2 linked regions of the Planctellipticum variicoloris genome follow. The protein of the gene in region 1 interacts with the protein of each later gene in a pairwise test. Links are inferred from orthologs where the notes say so. Each region holds a gene or a part of one and is shown on either strand. Other genes may lie near its edges. The genes, in order: dnaX and dnaE.

Evidence for each region.
Region 2: the proteins of dnaX (region 1) and dnaE interact in binary tests that used the Escherichia coli proteins (3 or more experiments, as listed by UniProt). The link is inferred for Planctellipticum variicoloris from one-to-one orthologs.

What each region holds. Positions count from the first base shown.
Region 1 is NZ_CP130886.1:1,141,826-1,149,560, forward strand. What follows is about bases 2,793-5,705. They hold dnaX (DNA polymerase III subunit gamma/tau), read right to left. Parts: upstream 5,191-5,705; coding sequence 3,394-5,190; downstream 2,793-3,393. Other genes in these bases: recR (recombination mediator RecR), read right to left, coding at 2,793-2,988; SH412_RS04530 (YbaB/EbfC family nucleoid-associated protein), read right to left, coding at 3,025-3,387. Outside these bases: SH412_RS04515 (ATP-binding protein), read left to right, coding at 1-705; rpoN (RNA polymerase factor sigma-54), read right to left, coding at 798-2,282; more of recR, read right to left, coding at 2,365-2,792; SH412_RS04545 (ABC-F family ATP-binding cassette domain-containing protein), read left to right, coding at 5,735-7,519. UniProt on the Escherichia coli protein: Part of the beta sliding clamp loading complex, which hydrolyzes ATP to load the beta clamp onto primed DNA to form the DNA replication pre-initiation complex.
Region 2 is NZ_CP130886.1:2,998,345-3,007,223, forward strand. What follows is about bases 2,345-6,401. They hold dnaE (DNA polymerase III subunit alpha), read right to left. Parts: upstream 6,094-6,401; coding sequence 2,545-6,093; downstream 2,345-2,544. Other genes in these bases: SH412_RS11655 (Uma2 family endonuclease), read left to right, coding at 6,345-6,401. In the rest of the region: SH412_RS11640 (B12-binding domain-containing radical SAM protein), read left to right, coding at 1-1,240; SH412_RS11645 (hypothetical protein), read right to left, coding at 1,420-2,094; more of SH412_RS11655, read left to right, coding at 6,402-6,890; SH412_RS11660 (Uma2 family endonuclease), read left to right, coding at 7,021-7,569; SH412_RS11665 (ATP-binding protein), read right to left, coding at 7,743-8,879. UniProt on the Escherichia coli protein: DNA polymerase III is a complex, multichain enzyme responsible for most of the replicative synthesis in bacteria. This DNA polymerase also exhibits 3' to 5' exonuclease activity. The alpha chain is the DNA polymerase catalytic subunit.

The sequences.
Region 1 (7,735 bases):
GATGGTCTGTTCGACCTGAGCGGCGTCGACGGTCGCTGGGTGCAGATCGTCCGCCCGACTGTGGTCGCAGGCGGTGAATTGACCATGAACGAGCTGGAAGTGACGCAGAATCTGCAGACGCGGATCTGCGAAGCTCCGCTGCAGCTCAAGAGCAACTGCGGCACGCTGGTGATCGACGACTTCGGCCGGCAGCGGATGCCGGTTGACGAGCTCCTCAACCGGTGGATCGTGCCCCTTGAGAAACGCTATGACTTCCTGAATCTGCCAAGCGGCAAGAAGATTCAGGTCCCGTTCGATCAGCTCATCATCTTTTCGACGAACCTGCAGCCGAAAGATCTGGTTGACGGCGCCTTCCTGCGGCGAATTCCCTACAAGATCGAGATTCCCGATCCGACGGAGCGGGAGTTCCGCGAGATCTTCCGCCGGGTCTCCCCGAAGCTCGGATTTCAGTACGACGACATGGCCGTGGATTATCTCGTCGACCGCCACTATCGCGAGGCGGAGCGTCCCTTCCGCTCGTGCCAGCCCCGCGACTTGCTGCTGCAGGTGCGGAACTACTGCGCCTACCGCATCCAGCCGCGAAAGATGACGCCCGAGGCGTTCGACTTCGCCGTCGAGAACTACTTCTCGGTGATGGAAGACGTCAACGAAGTGCCGACGGCGAATACGGTTCCCGTCGGGGGCTCGTGGGAATTCCACGGGTAGAGGCCGCGGTGCGGATCAGCAAGTCGCCCGGCAGCCTCCAACCGGAATCGGTCTGCACAGCGGACCCTGCGAAAAATGACCCGTTGCGGCGCTCAGTACGCTTTGCGCTGCCGTGACGACGGGATGTTGAGCGCCTTGCGGTACTTCGTCACCGTCCGGCGGGCAAGCTGGTAACCTTCTTTGGCGAGCTCCTCGACGAGCGCGTCGTCGCTGAGCGGGTCGTTCTTGTCCTCGTTGCCGACGATCTCCTTGAGCTTCAGTCGGATGATGTCCCAGGCGACTTCTTCGCCTTCCGAGTTCACCGTGCCGCCGCCGAAGAATCGCTTCAGCGGAAACAGCCCGCGGGGCGTCTGGATCCACTTGTCGTCGACGGCCCGCGAGACTGTCGTGACGTGGACACCGACGACGTCGGCGATCTGCTGCATCTTGAGGGGGACGATCGCCTCGGGGCCGTTCTCCAGAAAGTCCGTCTGGTGATCGACGATGGCCTGTGCAACCCGTTTGAGCGTGTTGTGCCGCTGTTCGATCGACTCGATGAGCCACTTGGCGGAGTCGATCTTCCGCTTGATGTACTCCCGCGTCTGAGCGTCTGCGCCGTCGCGGATGAGCTGCTGATACTTTTTGCTGATCCGGAGGCGGGGCGTGTACTCGTCCTCCAGCCGGACCACGTAATGACCATGATCGTCCTGCTCGACGAACAGGTCGGGGGTGACGTTCTGGACCGGGCGGACTTCAAAGCCCGCGCCGGGATACGGATTGAGATTCAGCAGCTCCTGATGCGCCGCCTTGATCTCCTCGATCGAGTAGCCGGTCTTCTTCTCGATCAGCGGGAGCCGGTTCTGCGCCAGGTCTTCCAGGTGCGACGTGATCAGCGTCACCAGGCAGTCGCGGTGCGGCGTTTCGGGGGTGATCTGCAGCAGCAGGCACTCCCGCACGTCGCGCGCCCCGACTCCGGGCGGGTCGAGCTTCTGCACGTTGGCCAGAGCCTGTTGAGCATCGCGAAGGCTGATCGTGCGGCCGTAGACCTGCATCAGCTCGGGGAGGGCATTCTGCAGGCGGCCGTTGTGGTCGAGATTCTGAATGATGAACTCGCCGAACTCGCGGACTTCCACGGGGACGCTGAAGTAGCCGTACTGTTCGAGCAGGTAGTCGTGAAGCGACTGGGAGGGCTGAGTGATGTTGGCAATCACGTCGTGCTGGCGGTCGGAGCTCTCGTCGATCCGATTCGACGACGGCTTGCTGCCCGACGTGTAGTTGTCTTCCGGCCAGTCGGAAGACATCTCCATCAGGCGTTCGAAGTCGGCGGCGTTTTCGTGATCGGCATCGACGACCAGTTCGCGTTCCGCAATCGGCTTCTCGTCGGCCTCTTCGCGGGCGGCCTGCAGTTCCTCCTCGACCCCCGGAGCCTCCGAATCGCCGAGCGGATTCTCCAGGCAGACGTTCTCCGCCAGCTCCTGTTCGATGCGTTCCTGCAGCGCCATGATCGGCAACTGCAGAATCTCCATCGACTGGATCATCCGCGGCGCCAGCTTCATCTGCTGGCTCATCTTCATTTGCTGAGAGAAATTGAGCTGCATCGTTCGGTGTCACTCTCTCGTCAGCAATTGGCGGTCAGCGACAGTCGCCGACCGGCTCAAGAAACGCCAAAACACTCGTGGGCTAGAAGGCCTGACGGCCGCGGAGGGCGTCCGCCAGCATTTCGCGATTCGCAAATTCGAGGATGCTCCCCGAGGCGATGCCACGGGCCAGCCGGGTGATCTTGACCGGGCTGTCGGCCAGCAGGTTGGAGATATAGAGCGAGGTGCCGTCCCCTTCGAGGGTCGGGTTGGTCGCCATCACGATTTCGCGGATCTCGGCCGTCCGAATCCGATGCAGCAGAGCGTCGATCGTCAGGTCGTCGGGACCAACGCCGCTCAGCGGGGAAATCCGGCCCCCGAGGACGTGGTAGACGCCGTGAAAAATCCCGGCGGCTTCGAGCGCCAGCAGGTCGCGGGGTTGCTCGACCACGCAGACGACATGCTGATCGCGACGGGGATCGCGACAGATGTCGCAGATTTCGCCCTCGGTCCGGTTGAAGCAGATCTTGCAGGGATGTACCGATTGTTTGACCCGGCGGATCGAATCGGCCAGCGCCTGGGCGGCCGACGCGGGCAAATCCAGCACGTGGTTGGCCAGACGCTCCGCCGACTTCCGCCCGATTCCGGGCAGCGAAGCGAACTGCTCAATCAGATTTCCCACCGCTTCACCGTAGGGGTGCCGAGCGGTTTCATTCACACGGGCCATGCTGTCGTTCCTGGAGTTCCATTCCTGCGGAGCCGGCTATCGGGGAGCTCCGCCCAAGCCCAGGCCTGCGAGCATTTCCGAGATTCCCGGCAGTTTCAGCCCGCCAGTCGCCTGCTGCATCTCCTCGGCCGCAGCGGCTCGCGCCTGGCCGATTGCGTCATTCGCCGCCGCGACGACGAGCTGCTCGACCGTCCGCGGATTGCCGGCTGCGAGTAGCGCGGGATCGATCCGGCAGTTCAGCACTTCGTTCTGGCCATTGACCTCGATCTCGACCTGCCCGCCGGGCGCACGACCCGTGCAGCGTCGGCCGGCCAGACGTTCCTGGACCCCCTTCATGTGGGCCGACATCGACTGGGCCTGCTGGAGCAGGGCGGTCAGGTTTCCCAGTTGCTTGAACATGACTGTCTATTCCTCGGGCAGGTCTCCGCCAGCCGGGGCCTCGACCACCTCGGCCAGAACCTCCTGCCGGAGCCAGCGCTCGATCCCGAAGGTTTTCGCAACTTCCTGGACCAGCGGGTCTTCGGGTGACTCCACCACTTTGCGTCGACTGTTCGTCGGCTGAGCGGGCTGAGGTTTGGCTTCTGGAGCTTCGGTGACCACGGTACGGAACTGAATCCGTACGTCCTGGCCAGTCAGCTCTTTGACCAAACTCTCTAGCCGGGCTTGGACTTCCGGCCGCTCGCACGCCTTCCGTCCGATATCATAGCTCGCAGAAAATGAGAAATCCAGTCGATTTGGTCCGGAAATTGCAGTTGACACGACTTTCGCCAGGTGAGTCCCAGTCATGTCGGTCAAGCGGGACAACATGAGGCGGTGCAGTTCCGCCTCAAGTCCCGGCTGAAATGCGATCACCGGGGGGGGCGCCGCAGCCTCGATTGGAGCCGGATCTCGACTCCCAGTCACCGGCGAATCCGCACCTGAAGCCACCTCCGCCGGAGGGGGCGTCAGTCGCTCATTTTTTTTTTGCGCTGGCAGGCTTGGGGCCGGAACAGGGCTCGTCGAGGCCGCCAGCCGAGGTGGCGGAGCACTCGTCGGACGGGCGGTTCCGCTGGCGACAACGGCATTGCCCGCCTTGAGTTGCGACAGAAGGTCGTCGAGTCGCTCCATATCGGCCAGCAGCGACAGCCGGACGAGAGCCAGCTCGGCGAGCGCCCGACCGTATGTCACCCGCTGCATCCGGCCCTTGGTATCGGCGAAGATCTGCAACGCCGCTACCACGTTCTCCAGACCCCAGCGCCGGGACTGTTCCTGGAGCTTCGGCAGGCAATCCCGCCCCACGCTCAAAAGCTGAACGCCCTCGGCTCCACAGGCAGCGACCATCAGATCCCGGAAATAATTCAACAACTGGTCGGTGAAAGCCTCCAGTTGCACCCCATCATTCAACGCGACTTGAAATTGTGACAAGGCCGCATCGCGCCGCCGGTCGATCATCGCCTCGATCAGATCAATCAACCGCTGGTCGGGCGCCGTCCCCAGCAGGCGATGGACGTCGGCTGCAGTGATGTGCTGCGCGCCGAAGGCCAGGAGCTGGTCGAACAGGGACTGGCTGTCACGCATTGAACCGGCCGCCCGCCGGGCAACCAGCTCCAGGGCCTCCTGGTCGACCGTGAAGCCTTCTGCCTCAGCGAGCTGCGACAGGCGAATTTCAATGTTGTCGGTAGAAATCGTTCCGAAATCGAACCGCTGGCAGCGGGACAGAATCGTGTCGGGGACTTTATTCGGCTCGGTCGTGCAGAAGACGAATTTGACGAGCGGCGGCGGTTCTTCCAGCGTCTTCAGGAGGGCGTTGAACGCCTCCTTCGTCAGCATGTGAACTTCGTCGATAATGTAGACTTTGTACTTCGACCGCATCGAGCGGACGTTGACGTTCGCCCGCAGCGAGCGGATGTCGTCGATGCCGCGATTCGAGGCGCCGTCGATCTCGGACACGTCAACGTCGTTGCCCGCGGAAATGCCCCGGCAGATCTCGCACTCGTTGCAGGGGACGCCGTCTTTGGTGTTTGGACAGTTCAGGGCCTTTGCGAATATCCGGGCCATCGACGTCTTGCCGACGCCCCGCGCCCCGGTGAAGAGATAGGCGTGGGCGACTCGGTTTTCGAGGATGGCGTTGCGCAGCGTCTGAGCGATGCGCTCCTGGCCGACGACTTCCGAAAACGTCTGCGGGCGGAAGCGTCGAGCGAGTGCGGTGTATTGCGTATCCATGCCGGCAAAGTCCCGGGAAAAGCCGCCCCGGCGGATGGCCGAACAGGCAGACTGCGGAGAGCTTGCCGGGGCCGTCGCATGGTACCATTTCGCCCGCGCCGCGGCAGGGGACTCAGCCCGATTGGCGGTCCGTGCGGCTCGATTGCAAAAAAGGAACGGGGAGCCGCAAAGCTGCCTCCGTCCGCACCTGAGAACCAACTGCTTAGGGCTGCTTCAGTTACGACCTGACCCGGTTCACACGGCCTCACCGCGAAAAGAGGCAGCTTTCCGACTCCCCGCCTGCCGACGCAATGCGAAGGCCCGAAAGGCCACAGTCCCAGTATTTGTTTCCGCCGCCGGAAGTCAAGTTCGCACAGGGAATTCGGTCGACTTTGGCGGCGGCCTGGACGGAACGCGAGCAGGTCGGTTTGGACCGGTCAGGGTTCCGGTCGGACGGGATTTCGGTAAGATTCAGGCTCAGGCTGCCTTCGGGCATCGGGCTGCCGGTCCGGCAGTCATTAAGTCGACTTCGTTTTTTGTCCGTTTCAGCGAGGGTTTCCGCCGGATGGCCGTGTTGATGCAGATCAGGAACGCCCATAAGAATTATGGGTCGCAGGTGTTGCTGGACGGAGCGGAAGCTGCGCTGACGGAAGACGTCAAGGTGGGGTTTGTCGGCCGGAACGGAGCCGGGAAAAGTACCCTGCTGCGGATTCTGCTCGGCGAAGAGGAGCTGGATCAGGGCGAAGTCACGCGCTCGAACAACCTGCGGCTGGGGTATCTGCGGCAGCACGATCCCTTCAAACCTGGCGAAACCGCCCTCGAGTTTCTGATGCGCGACAGCGGCCAGCCTGACTGGAAGTGCGGTGAAGTCGCCGGTCAGTTCGAATTGAAGGGGGCCTATCTCGACGGGCCGATCGCCAAGCTCTCCGGCGGCTGGCAGACCCGCGTCAAGCTGGCGGCCCTGCTGCTGCACGAGCCCAACCTGCTCCTGCTGGACGAACCGACCAACTTCCTCGATCTGCGGACACAGATTCTGCTGGAGCACTTTCTGCGGAACTATCGCGAGGCCTGCCTGATTGTTTCGCACGACCGGTCCTTCCTGCAGGAAACGTGCACGCACACGCTCGACCTGACCCGCGGCAAGCTCACGATGTTTCCTGGAAAGATCGAAGCCTATCTCGAATATCAGCGGGACCAGAAGGAACATAAAGAACGGTCCAACGCCGCAGTCCTTGCCAAACGCAAACACCTCGAAGAATTCATCGCCAAGAACAAAGCCCGCGCCAGCACGGCGACGCAGGCCCGTTCCAAGAGCAAGCAGCTCGAACGTCTGGAAACGATCGAGATCGAAGCCGATGAGCCGACGGCGTGTATCCGTGCGCCGCAGGTCGATCCCCGCCAGGGACCGGCGGTCCGCTGCCGCGACGTGGCGATTGGCTACGCCGAGCGGAAAATTGCTGACGACATCACGCTGGAAATCGATCACGGCACGCGGGCGGCGATCGTGGGAGACAACGGCCAGGGGAAAACCACGTTCCTGCGGACGCTCGTCGACTCCCTGAAGCCGCTGGCGGGCGACGTTCGCTGGGGTCACGGCTGCCAGATCGGTGTCTACGCCCAGCACGTCTACACCAGCCTGCCCGAGAAGCAGACTGTTCTCGATTACCTCTATGCCCAGGCGGCGCCGGGAACCCGCGACCAGCAGATTCTGGATCTGGCGGGCGCCATGCTGTTCCGCGGCGAAGCGGTGCAGAAGAAAGTCTCGGTCCTCTCCGGCGGCGAGCGCGCCCGGCTCTGCATGGCCGGTCTGCTCCTCAGTCAGTGCAACGTTCTGATCCTCGACGAACCGGGCAACCACCTCGACGTTGACACGATCGAAGCCCTCGCCGAGGCGTTGATCGCCTACAAGGGGACGGTGATCTTCACCAGCCACGACCGGCACTTCATGAAGCGGGTGGCCAACTGCATCATCGAAGTCCGCGACGGCCGGGTTACCCTCTACGGCGGTCAGTACGACGCGTATCTGTACTCGGTCAACAAGGAGATCGAAGAAGGCGAGCGCGAAGAAGCCGCCCGCCGGGCGAAGGTTCCCCCGGTTCCGGGCCGCGAATCGACGCCGGTCGCCAAAGGACCGAAGAAGAACGAACGCGAACTGCGGAAAGAGATGTCGACCGTCGAGAAAACAATCGCACGGCTCGACGACGAGAAGAAGAAGGTCCACGCGGCGCTGATGCAGGCGACAGACGCGATTGAAGCAATGAGGCTGCACGATGAGCAGGAGGCGATTGCCGCGCAGCTCGTCGACGCCGAAGAACGCTGGTGTGAACTGCAGGCGGAACTGGAAGAGTAAGAGTTCTCGGGGAGACGCAGAGGGAAGAGGAGTTCGCGGAGAAGAACCAGAATTTGACGCAACGACATAGCGCGTTGAATCGCGAAGGCAAAACGGCAGGTTCTGACGACGAACCGCAGTTGGCGCGTCATGAGGCCCGGTCAGGGGCGAATCCCTGTCGCCCAGCGGCGTAAATCCTGGGCGACTCGCTCTGTAGCCCGTTTCAGGACGGCGCGT
Region 2 (8,879 bases), 1.9 Mb from region 1 along the record:
GGGGAATGCGCTCTCGGAACTCCCGGCCCTCGGACTCCTGACGCTCGCCGGCCTCCTGCCGGACGACTGGACCGCCAGCTACCATGCAGCCCCGGCCGTCACTGACGCATTGATTGCGGAGATCATCGCCACGCAGCCCGCACTGGTCGCCGTCTCGGCCCTCACCGCTTCCGTCCCGGAAGCGTACCGGCTGAGTGACCGGTTGCGGACCGGCGGCTGCCGCACGGTCCTCGGCGGACTCCACGCAACCGCCTGTCCGGACGAAGCCGGACGGCATTTCGACGCCGTCGTCGTGGGCGATGGCGAGCCGGTCTGGCCTGCGCTCCTGACCGACGCGGCACGCGACCGGCTCCGGCCACAGTACTACGCTTCCGACTGGAAATTCCCCGAAACCAGCCCGATCCCCCGCTGGTCGCTGATTCCCGGCGGCCGACTGGCCCGCTATACCCTGCAGACCCAGCGCGGCTGCCCGCTGGCCTGCTCCTTCTGCGCCGCCAGCCGGCTGCTCGGTCGCTACCGCGAGAAGCCGGTCGCGCAGGTCCGCCGGGAATTGACCGCGATCCGCGAACACACCGGTCCGCACCGGCCGCTGCTGGAACTGGCCGACGACAACACGTTCGCCGGGCCGACACCACGGTTCGATCTGCTGGAAACTCTCGCAGACTCCGGGCTGCCGTACTTCACCGAAAACGACTGGCGGCTCGGCGAACGGCCGGAGCTCCTCGCGCGGCTGGCCCGCTCGGGCTGCCGACAGGTGCTGATCGGCGTCGAATCGCTCGTTTTCCGCTATCCCGGCATGGGAGGCAAGCAAGCCGAGTTTGACCGCATCTGCCGGGCGATTGACGCCATCCAGCAGGCCGGGGTCAGCGTCAACGCCTGCTTCATCGTTGGAGCCGACGGCGAAACCCGCCAGTCGCTCGACCGGCTGGCCCAGTTCCTCGAAACCGCCGACTTCGCCGACGTCCAGGTAACGCTGCAGACGCCTTTCCCCGGCACGGCCCTCTATCGGCAACTGCAGCGTCAGGGACGCCTCCGGCGGGACCAGGGCTGGTCCGCGTACACGCTGTTCGACGTCACTTATCAACCCGACGCGATGACTGTCCCCGAGCTCGAAACGGGCTTCCTGGAGGTCCTGCAGCGAGTCTACGCGGACGGCCCCTCCCGCCAGCGACAGAGACTGCGCAACCAGATCTGGCGGATTGCCCGTCCGCGGAATCCACGCGAAGAAAGCTCCGTATGACGCTCCACACGCTGGTTCGATTTCTGCTGCTGCGGAAGGACGCGATTGAGACGGTCGCCCGCAGCCAAGGCGCTCTGCTGCTCGGCGTCCTGTTCGTCTTCGGAGCCGCTCTCGCGCGAGAATACGACCGCTCCGATCTCGCCGCCGAGCCGATCCACCTGTTCCTGCCGCTGCTGGCTTCACTGGCCAGTTCGTTCCTGCTGTGGGGTTTGCTCTGGAACATCAATTATTCCAAACGCCTGCCGTGGAACTGTCCCAGCTATGCAGACTTTCTCCGCTGTTTCTGGATGACCGCCCCGCTGGCGTGGATCTATGCCATTCCCGTGGAACGTTTCCTGGACGAAGGGAATGCGGTCGAAGCGAATTTCTGGATGCTGGGGATCGTGGCTCTCTGGCGCGTGGTCGTCATCATCCGCGTGATTCAGGTTCTGTGGAGCGTCCCCACCTGGATCGCCGCGGCCATCGTGCTGACCTACAGCGACGCGGTCATCATCGCCGCAAACCTTTTCTCCCCCTGGCCCATCTTTGACATCATGTCGGGAAACCGACTGTCCGCCGCCGAAAGTCGCCTGATTGGAGCCCGGCTGCTGATCGGCGCCGTCTCCTTCCTCGCCGCGCCGATTCTGCTCATCATGTTCACGACGGCCTGTGCCACAGCCTGGCCGGCGAATGAGCGACAGACGTCCCGCCCAGAGCGAGTCAAGCTGCCGCTGTGGGTCCTCTCGATCGTTTTGCTCATCATCGGCGGCTGGCTGCTGACGATCGGCCAGTCCGCCCAACAGCGTGCGACGGTCATGGCTCATGACATCCAGGCCGGCCGCTATCGGGAAGCCCTCGAATTTCAATCGAGCCACGTTTCCGGCGACTTCCCGCCCCATTGGAACCCGCCGCCGTACCCGGGCTACCGCAACGAAGACATCGTCCCGCTGGCGCGGCTTGTCGCAACGATCCCTGAATTGCAGGTTCCGGACTGGGTCCGCGATTTCTGGTCGCGCCGGCTGCTGCGAAACTTCAACGCGGCCTACCTGGCCGACAGCGTCTGGCAGAGGTTATCGGCGGAAGAACTCGATCGCATGCTGACTGTGCTGGAATCCATTCCGGCGCTCGAACAGGAATCGATCCTGCGTCCGCACTGGGAGCCGAACTGGACCGAAGGACCGAATGGCGGCAACTGGCCACTTCGGAAACGGTTTTCCGAATTCTTTCGCGCCCTGCATGCCCATCGACAGTCGAACGGCGACTCCGACTCGAGCCAACCCGCCGATGCCCTTCAGCCGGAGTCGTCGAAATCCGCCCCCCAACAACTACCGCCCCACGCTCCCCCCCGACCGACTCGCCGTGCGCGGTTCCGCCATGAACTTCAGGTTCCCGTCCCCCAGCGCATCGCTCAGCTCGGTCCGCAGCTCCCGCGTACAACTCACCTTCTGCTCCAGCGGCTTCTGCGCGATGAACCGGATCCGGGCCGAGGGCTGCGCGTCCTCGGCGGTATCCACGAAGAGCACCACCTCCGTCCGCCCGGGGTGCTTGTTCAGAATGTCCCGCACGCGGTTGACGACGCGCGTGTCGTGGACCCCCTTCTGAAACTTGATCGCCACCTGCCGCGTGAAGTCCCGCTCGACTTCTTCCAGCGTCCACATCGAATCGACGACGACGTTCGGCTCCCGGCTCCGCTTGTCGACTTTTCCCTTCAGGAACCGCACCGCGTCCTGTTCGACCTTTTCCCCCAGCCGGGCGAAGTCTTCCGGCCACATGATGCAGCGGACCACGCCGCTCGGATCTTCGAAGTCGAAGTTCACGTACTTGGAATGCCCGTTCCGGCTCGGCTTCTTCGTCGTCGCCTTCTTGATCGCGGAAATCATCCCCCCCAGCACGACTTCGGACCCGTCATCGAGTTCGACGAGCTCGCGCGCGGCGTGCGTCGCGTACGACCGGAGCTGGTCCGCCAGCTCGGTCAGCGGGTGACTGGTCAGGTAGAAGCCGAGCGTCTCCTTTTCGTACTGCAGCTTCTCGCGCTGCGACCACTCGGGGACGTCGGGCAGGGCGGTCATCACCGCCGCCGCGGCTTCCTCGGGGGTCGCTTCGTCGTCATCGCCGCCGAACAGGTTCTTCTGCCCCCGCGCCTTGTCCTTATGCCGCGACTGCGACGCCTGCACCGCCCGCTCGACGACCGTGATCAACTGCGACCGCCGGCCGCCGAGGCAGTCGAGCGCCCCCGCCTTCACCAGCAGTTCCAGCACAGACTTGTTGAGGGCTTTCGGGTCGATCCGTTCCGCCAGATCAAAGATGCTGGTGAACGGCCCGTTTGCGGTCCGCTCTTCGACGATGGCGTGCAATGCCGCCTCGCCCACGCCTTTCAGAGCGCCGAGACCGAACGTCAGCTTGTCCCCCAGCACACCGAACTCGACCTCGCTGTGGTTGATATCCGGCGGAAGGATTTCGATCTTCATCCGCCGGCAGTCATCGACGTGCTCGGAGATCCGGTCGGTGTCTTCCATTTCGCAGGAGAGCAGGGCGGCCATGAACTCGGCCGGATAGTGCGCCTTCAGATATGCCGTCTGATAGGCCACCGCCCCGTACGCCGTCGAGTGCGACTTGTTGAAGCCATACCCGGCGAACTTTTCGATCATGCCGAACAGCTCAATGGCGGTCTGCTCGGCCAGGCCGTTCGCGGCGGAGCCTTCCAGGAACTGCGCCCGGTACTTGGCGATCGTCTCCAGCTTCTTTTTGCTGATCGCCTTGATGCACTGATACGACTGCGACAGCTCGATCCCGCCGAGGCGGTTGAGAATCCGCATGACCTGTTCCTGGTAGACCATGACCCCGTAGGTCTCGTCCAGGATGCTGTCCATGATCGGGTGGACGCGGGGCAGCGGCTGCCGGCCGTGTTTGACGTCCACGTAGGTCATCACCATGCCGCCTTCGAGCGGACCGGGCCGGTAGAGGGCCGAGGTGGCGATGATGTCGAGGAAGCTGTCGGGCTTCATCTTCGTCAGCAGGTCGCGCATCCCGCCCGACTCAAGCTGGAAGATCCCCTTCGTTTCCCCTCGCTGCAGCAGGGCGAACGTCTCCTTGTCGTCGATCGGCAGCTTGACGGGGTCGATCTCCACGCCGCGGTGCTTCCGGACGTTGATCACCGCCTTGTCGAGGATCGTCAGGTTCCGCAGGCCCAGAAAGTCCATTTTCAGGAAGCCGGCTTTTTCGACCGTCGGCCCGTCCCACTGCGTCACGACGTCGGTCTTGCCCGAGATCGTCTGCAATGGCACGTAGTCGCCGATCGGCCGGTCGGCCACCACCACGCCGGCCGCGTGCGTTCCCGCACTGCGCGCCAGCCCTTCGAGCTGAATCGCCATGTCGAGCAGTTCGCGGATCTGCGGATCCCCCTCGTACTGCTCCTTCAGCTCGGCGCTCTTTTCGAGAGCCTCCTTCAGCTCGATATTCAGCTCTTCCGGGATCATTTTCGCGACGGCGTCGACGCGGGGGAGGGGGATCGACAGTGCGCGGCCGACGTCCCGAATCGCCGCCTTGGCCTTCAGCGTGCCGAACGTACCGATCTGCGAGACGTTCGCTTCGCCGTATTTCTGCTTGGTGTAGTCGATGACCGCCTGCCGGCGATCGCGGCAGAAGTCGATATCGATATCGGGGGGTTCCGTCCGGCTTTCGTCGAGAAATCGCTCGAACAGCAGGTCGTACTGCAGCGGGCAGACGTGGCTGAGCCCCAGCACGTAGGCCACCAGCGCCCCGCACGCCGAACCGCGCGCGCTGCAGGGAATGCCCTGATCCATCGCGAAGCGGACGAAGTCCCAGACGATCAAGAAGTAGCTGGGGTAACCCATTTTCTGGATGACGCCGAGTTCGCGGTCGAGCCGGGCGCGGTGTTCGTCAGTGATGTTTTCCTTGCCGTACCGCCACTCCATCCCCTTTTCGCAGAGGAGCCGCAGGTAATCGACGTCGCTCAGCTCGTCCGGGCACTGGAAGACCGGGTAGTACCGTTCCTTGCCGAGCTTGATGTCGACCCGGTCGGCGATCTCCTGCGACCGGGCGACCGCGTCTTCGAAGCCCGGAAACGCCGCGTACATTTCGTCGGGGGTGCGGACGAAGAGCTGATCGCTGTCCATCCGCATGCGGTTCAGGTCGCTCCGTTCGGACTTGGTGTTCACGCACAGCAGCACGTCCTGCACCGCCGCGTCTTCCCGGTTCAGGTAGTGGGCGTCGTTGGTCGCGACCAGCGGGAGTCCCATCCGGTTGGCCAGGTCGACCGTCCGGTCCATGCACTCCTTCTGAATCTGAAAGCCGGCGTTCTGGATCTCCATGTAAAAGCGGTCGCCGAAGACGTCGACGTACCACTTCGTCAGCTTCTCGGCGGCCTCCCAGTCGTCGGCGAGCAGGTAGTGCGACAGCTCGCCCGCCGCGCAGCCCGACAGGCAGATGATCCCCTCGCTGTGACCGGCGAGCAGCTCCTTGTCGATGCGGGGCTTGTAGTAGAAGCCTTCGAGGAAGGACTTGGACGACATCGTGATCAGGTTGCGGAACCCGGTCAGATTCATCGCCAGCAGCGTCAGGTGATAGCTGGCCTCCTTGACCTTGCTGGCCCCCTTTTTGTCGAACCGGGAACCGGGCGCGATGTAGGCCTCCAGCCCGATGATCGGGTTCAGCCCGCTCCCCTTGCAGGCGTTGTAGAACTCCAGCGAGCCGTACAGGTTGCCGTGGTCGGTGATCGCCACGGAGTTCATCCCCGACCCTTTGACCTTCTTGACGAGGTCTTCGCGATCGCTGTCTGAGATGCGCGTCGCCCCGTCGAGCAGGCTGAAGTGCGTATGGCAGTGGAGGTGGGCGAAGGGACGCGCGTCCGTCATGATATCACTTCCGTGTGTCGGCAGAAGGGGGCAGTTGATGACCCGATTCTACCGTCCCGCGGCGTGACCTCAACCGCGGGGAAAAAACGAATTGTTTCCCGCGAATTCTCCCTTGCAAATCGGGTGACCGGGGCAGGAGCATCCTCGCGATGCCCCGGTCTTATCGCGCGTGAGTCGCCTGAACCGGGATTCCACTCTGTTCAGGTCGTGGTATGGTGTGTCGACAGGCTGCTTTTCTCCCGGAGGACGCGATGTCCACCTCGACGCTGATGACCGCCGAGCAACTGTTCGAACTCTCGCCCCGCCTTCCACGGGCCGAGCTGATCGAGGGGGAACTGCGAGAAATGACTCCCAGCGGAGCAGAACACGGACTGGTGAGCCTGGAATTGATGGCGGAATTGCGAGATTTCCTGAAGCGGAATCCCGCCGGCCGTGCCTTTGCCGAAGTCGGATTTGTGATCCGCCGCGAGCCCGACACGGTGCTGGTTCCGGACGGTGCGTTCATTTCGAGCGAGAGTCTGGCGCAGACCGGCGTTCCCAGCTCGTTCTACAACGGCGCCCCCGATCTGGTGCTGGAAGTGATCTCTCCCACGGATCGCCCGAAACAGTACGAGGAGAAGGCCCGGATCTGGCTCGCTGCTGGAGCACGTCTGGTCTGGCTGATTCATCCGAGAAAACGTACGGCAGTGATCTATCGACCGGGTCTCGATTCCGTCACGATTTCCGCCAACGACGATCTGACTGGCGAAGACGTCGTGCCGGGGTTTCGGTGTCGGTTGGGGGATGTGCTTTCGTAATGTGAACTGCCGACGGAGTTCAGTCGATGTGCTTCGAGACTGCGTCTGCAGTTCGGTGATTCACTTTATTCGCAGCGTTTGCCTCGTGTTATGCTGGCAGGGTAAGCCGCAATTTCCCCCGGAGGACGAGATGTCCACCTCGACGCTGATGACCGCCGAGCAACTGTTCGAACTCTCGCCAGACCTGATGCGGGCAGACCTGATTGAGGGCAAACTTCACGAGTATCCGTATTACGGCTGTCGAGACGGACTCCTCGCCGGCGAAATCGCTTTTCGTCTGGCGGAATTCGCCGATGCAAACAACCTGGGGAGAGTCGGCGGCAGTGGCGGTGGATTCATCCTCCAGCGAAACCCCGATACCGTTCTGACTCCAGCGGCAGTGTTTCTCTCGACGGAACTGCTCGCCCGAACCGGCATCCCGACATTTTTCTTTCCGGGTCCGCCGGATCTCGTCGTCGAGATCGTCGCTCCAGACGACGGTTCAAAGGATTTCCAGCGAAACATCAAACTGTGGCTGGCGGCCGGAACGAAATTGGTCTGGCTGGTCGACGGTACCCAGCGAAGGGCAATCATCTATCGCACCGGCCGATCGCCAATTACGCTTTCGGAGGAAGAGTATCTCGCTGGAGAAGACGTTGTACCGGGTTTCCGCTGCCGGCTCGCGGATGTGTTTGAGTGACACGATCCAAGCGGCATATCCATCGCTGCAGTTAACGCGACGATGCCAAACGCTGCTCACCCGCTCGCTCTTAGACGCGATCCTGCGGCGCTGCGCAATCAGCGTCAGCGGCGTTGCAAACAGGCCCTCGCTGTTCACTCCAGTGACAGAACATCCAACGAAGAGACTTCACGTCACTTTGAATCCAGGCCGCTGCAATCACCGTCCAGCACCGAGGAAGTCGCGTTGATAGGCTCAGCCACACGGGCGAAGTAGGGAGACGGAGTTGCATCCTCCCCAAATAGCTCCCTCTGGGGATCAACGCGGAGCACTTCATCGACTTCGGGATCGGATGTGATAGTCGCCTGTGACGTCTGAAGGCGCAGTTGGAGATTGAAGGTTCGTTGGTGCGCCTTCCGCAAGACAGTCTGATAAACCATCGGAATAATATGAGTGTTCTCACCGTACTCAGCAGATTCCAAGCCATCTTCGAGCGTCGCACCGAGAACGTAGGCGACAATTTCTGTTGAATGCTGGACTCGTCCGGCCTTGCGAATCTCCTTTGCGTAATTGCGAGCCTGATCGGCCTCGTTCTGTGAAACGCAAAACCCACCCTTCTTCAATTCGAGAATTGCGACTTTTCGAATTCCAGCGACCTCGCCGGCAGAATCGTAGGCGTCGGCACAGTAGGCGCCTATAGAAATCTCGGGCAGTACGACAAAATCGGGCCTTCGTTTAGGTGGCTTGTAGTTGGCTCCACCCAAAAACCTGCCGATCACCTCGGCAAGTCCACGATTGGATCGGAAGTCCACGGCTTCGTACTCAGGCCCAAAGATCCACAAGCCGCGTTCGAACAGCGGCTGAAGATCATGAAGTTCGTCCGCATGCGGATTCTCGACGAGGCGATCCATTCGTTCGATGAGCTTCAGCCGCCGATCAAGTTCGTTCAGAACGATCTCCGCGTTGCTTGCCGTCCACTGCTGCATCAGTGAATTCCACGTATCAAGATCGTCCGACGAACAAGATGCGAGTTGCGTAAGCAGGTCGTATCCAGCCCGGCTTTGCTCGAGTTTCGCCAACACTTGCACAGTGCGGCTTAGGTCCCGATCAGAAATCGTTGGACACTTTTCCTGAACCTCATCAATGAACTGCCCAATCGTCCTTTTCGAAATCGAGGGCAGATCTCCCATCAAATTGCGGCTGTTCTCGATTGCATTCTTCTTCCGTTCCTTCCGTGTTGTCGACAACTGCGACTGAATCTCCTTAATGACGTAGCTGTGCACCGCGCCATGAACCGCATTGGTCTTCTGATTTGCGTGAAACCCCGACCA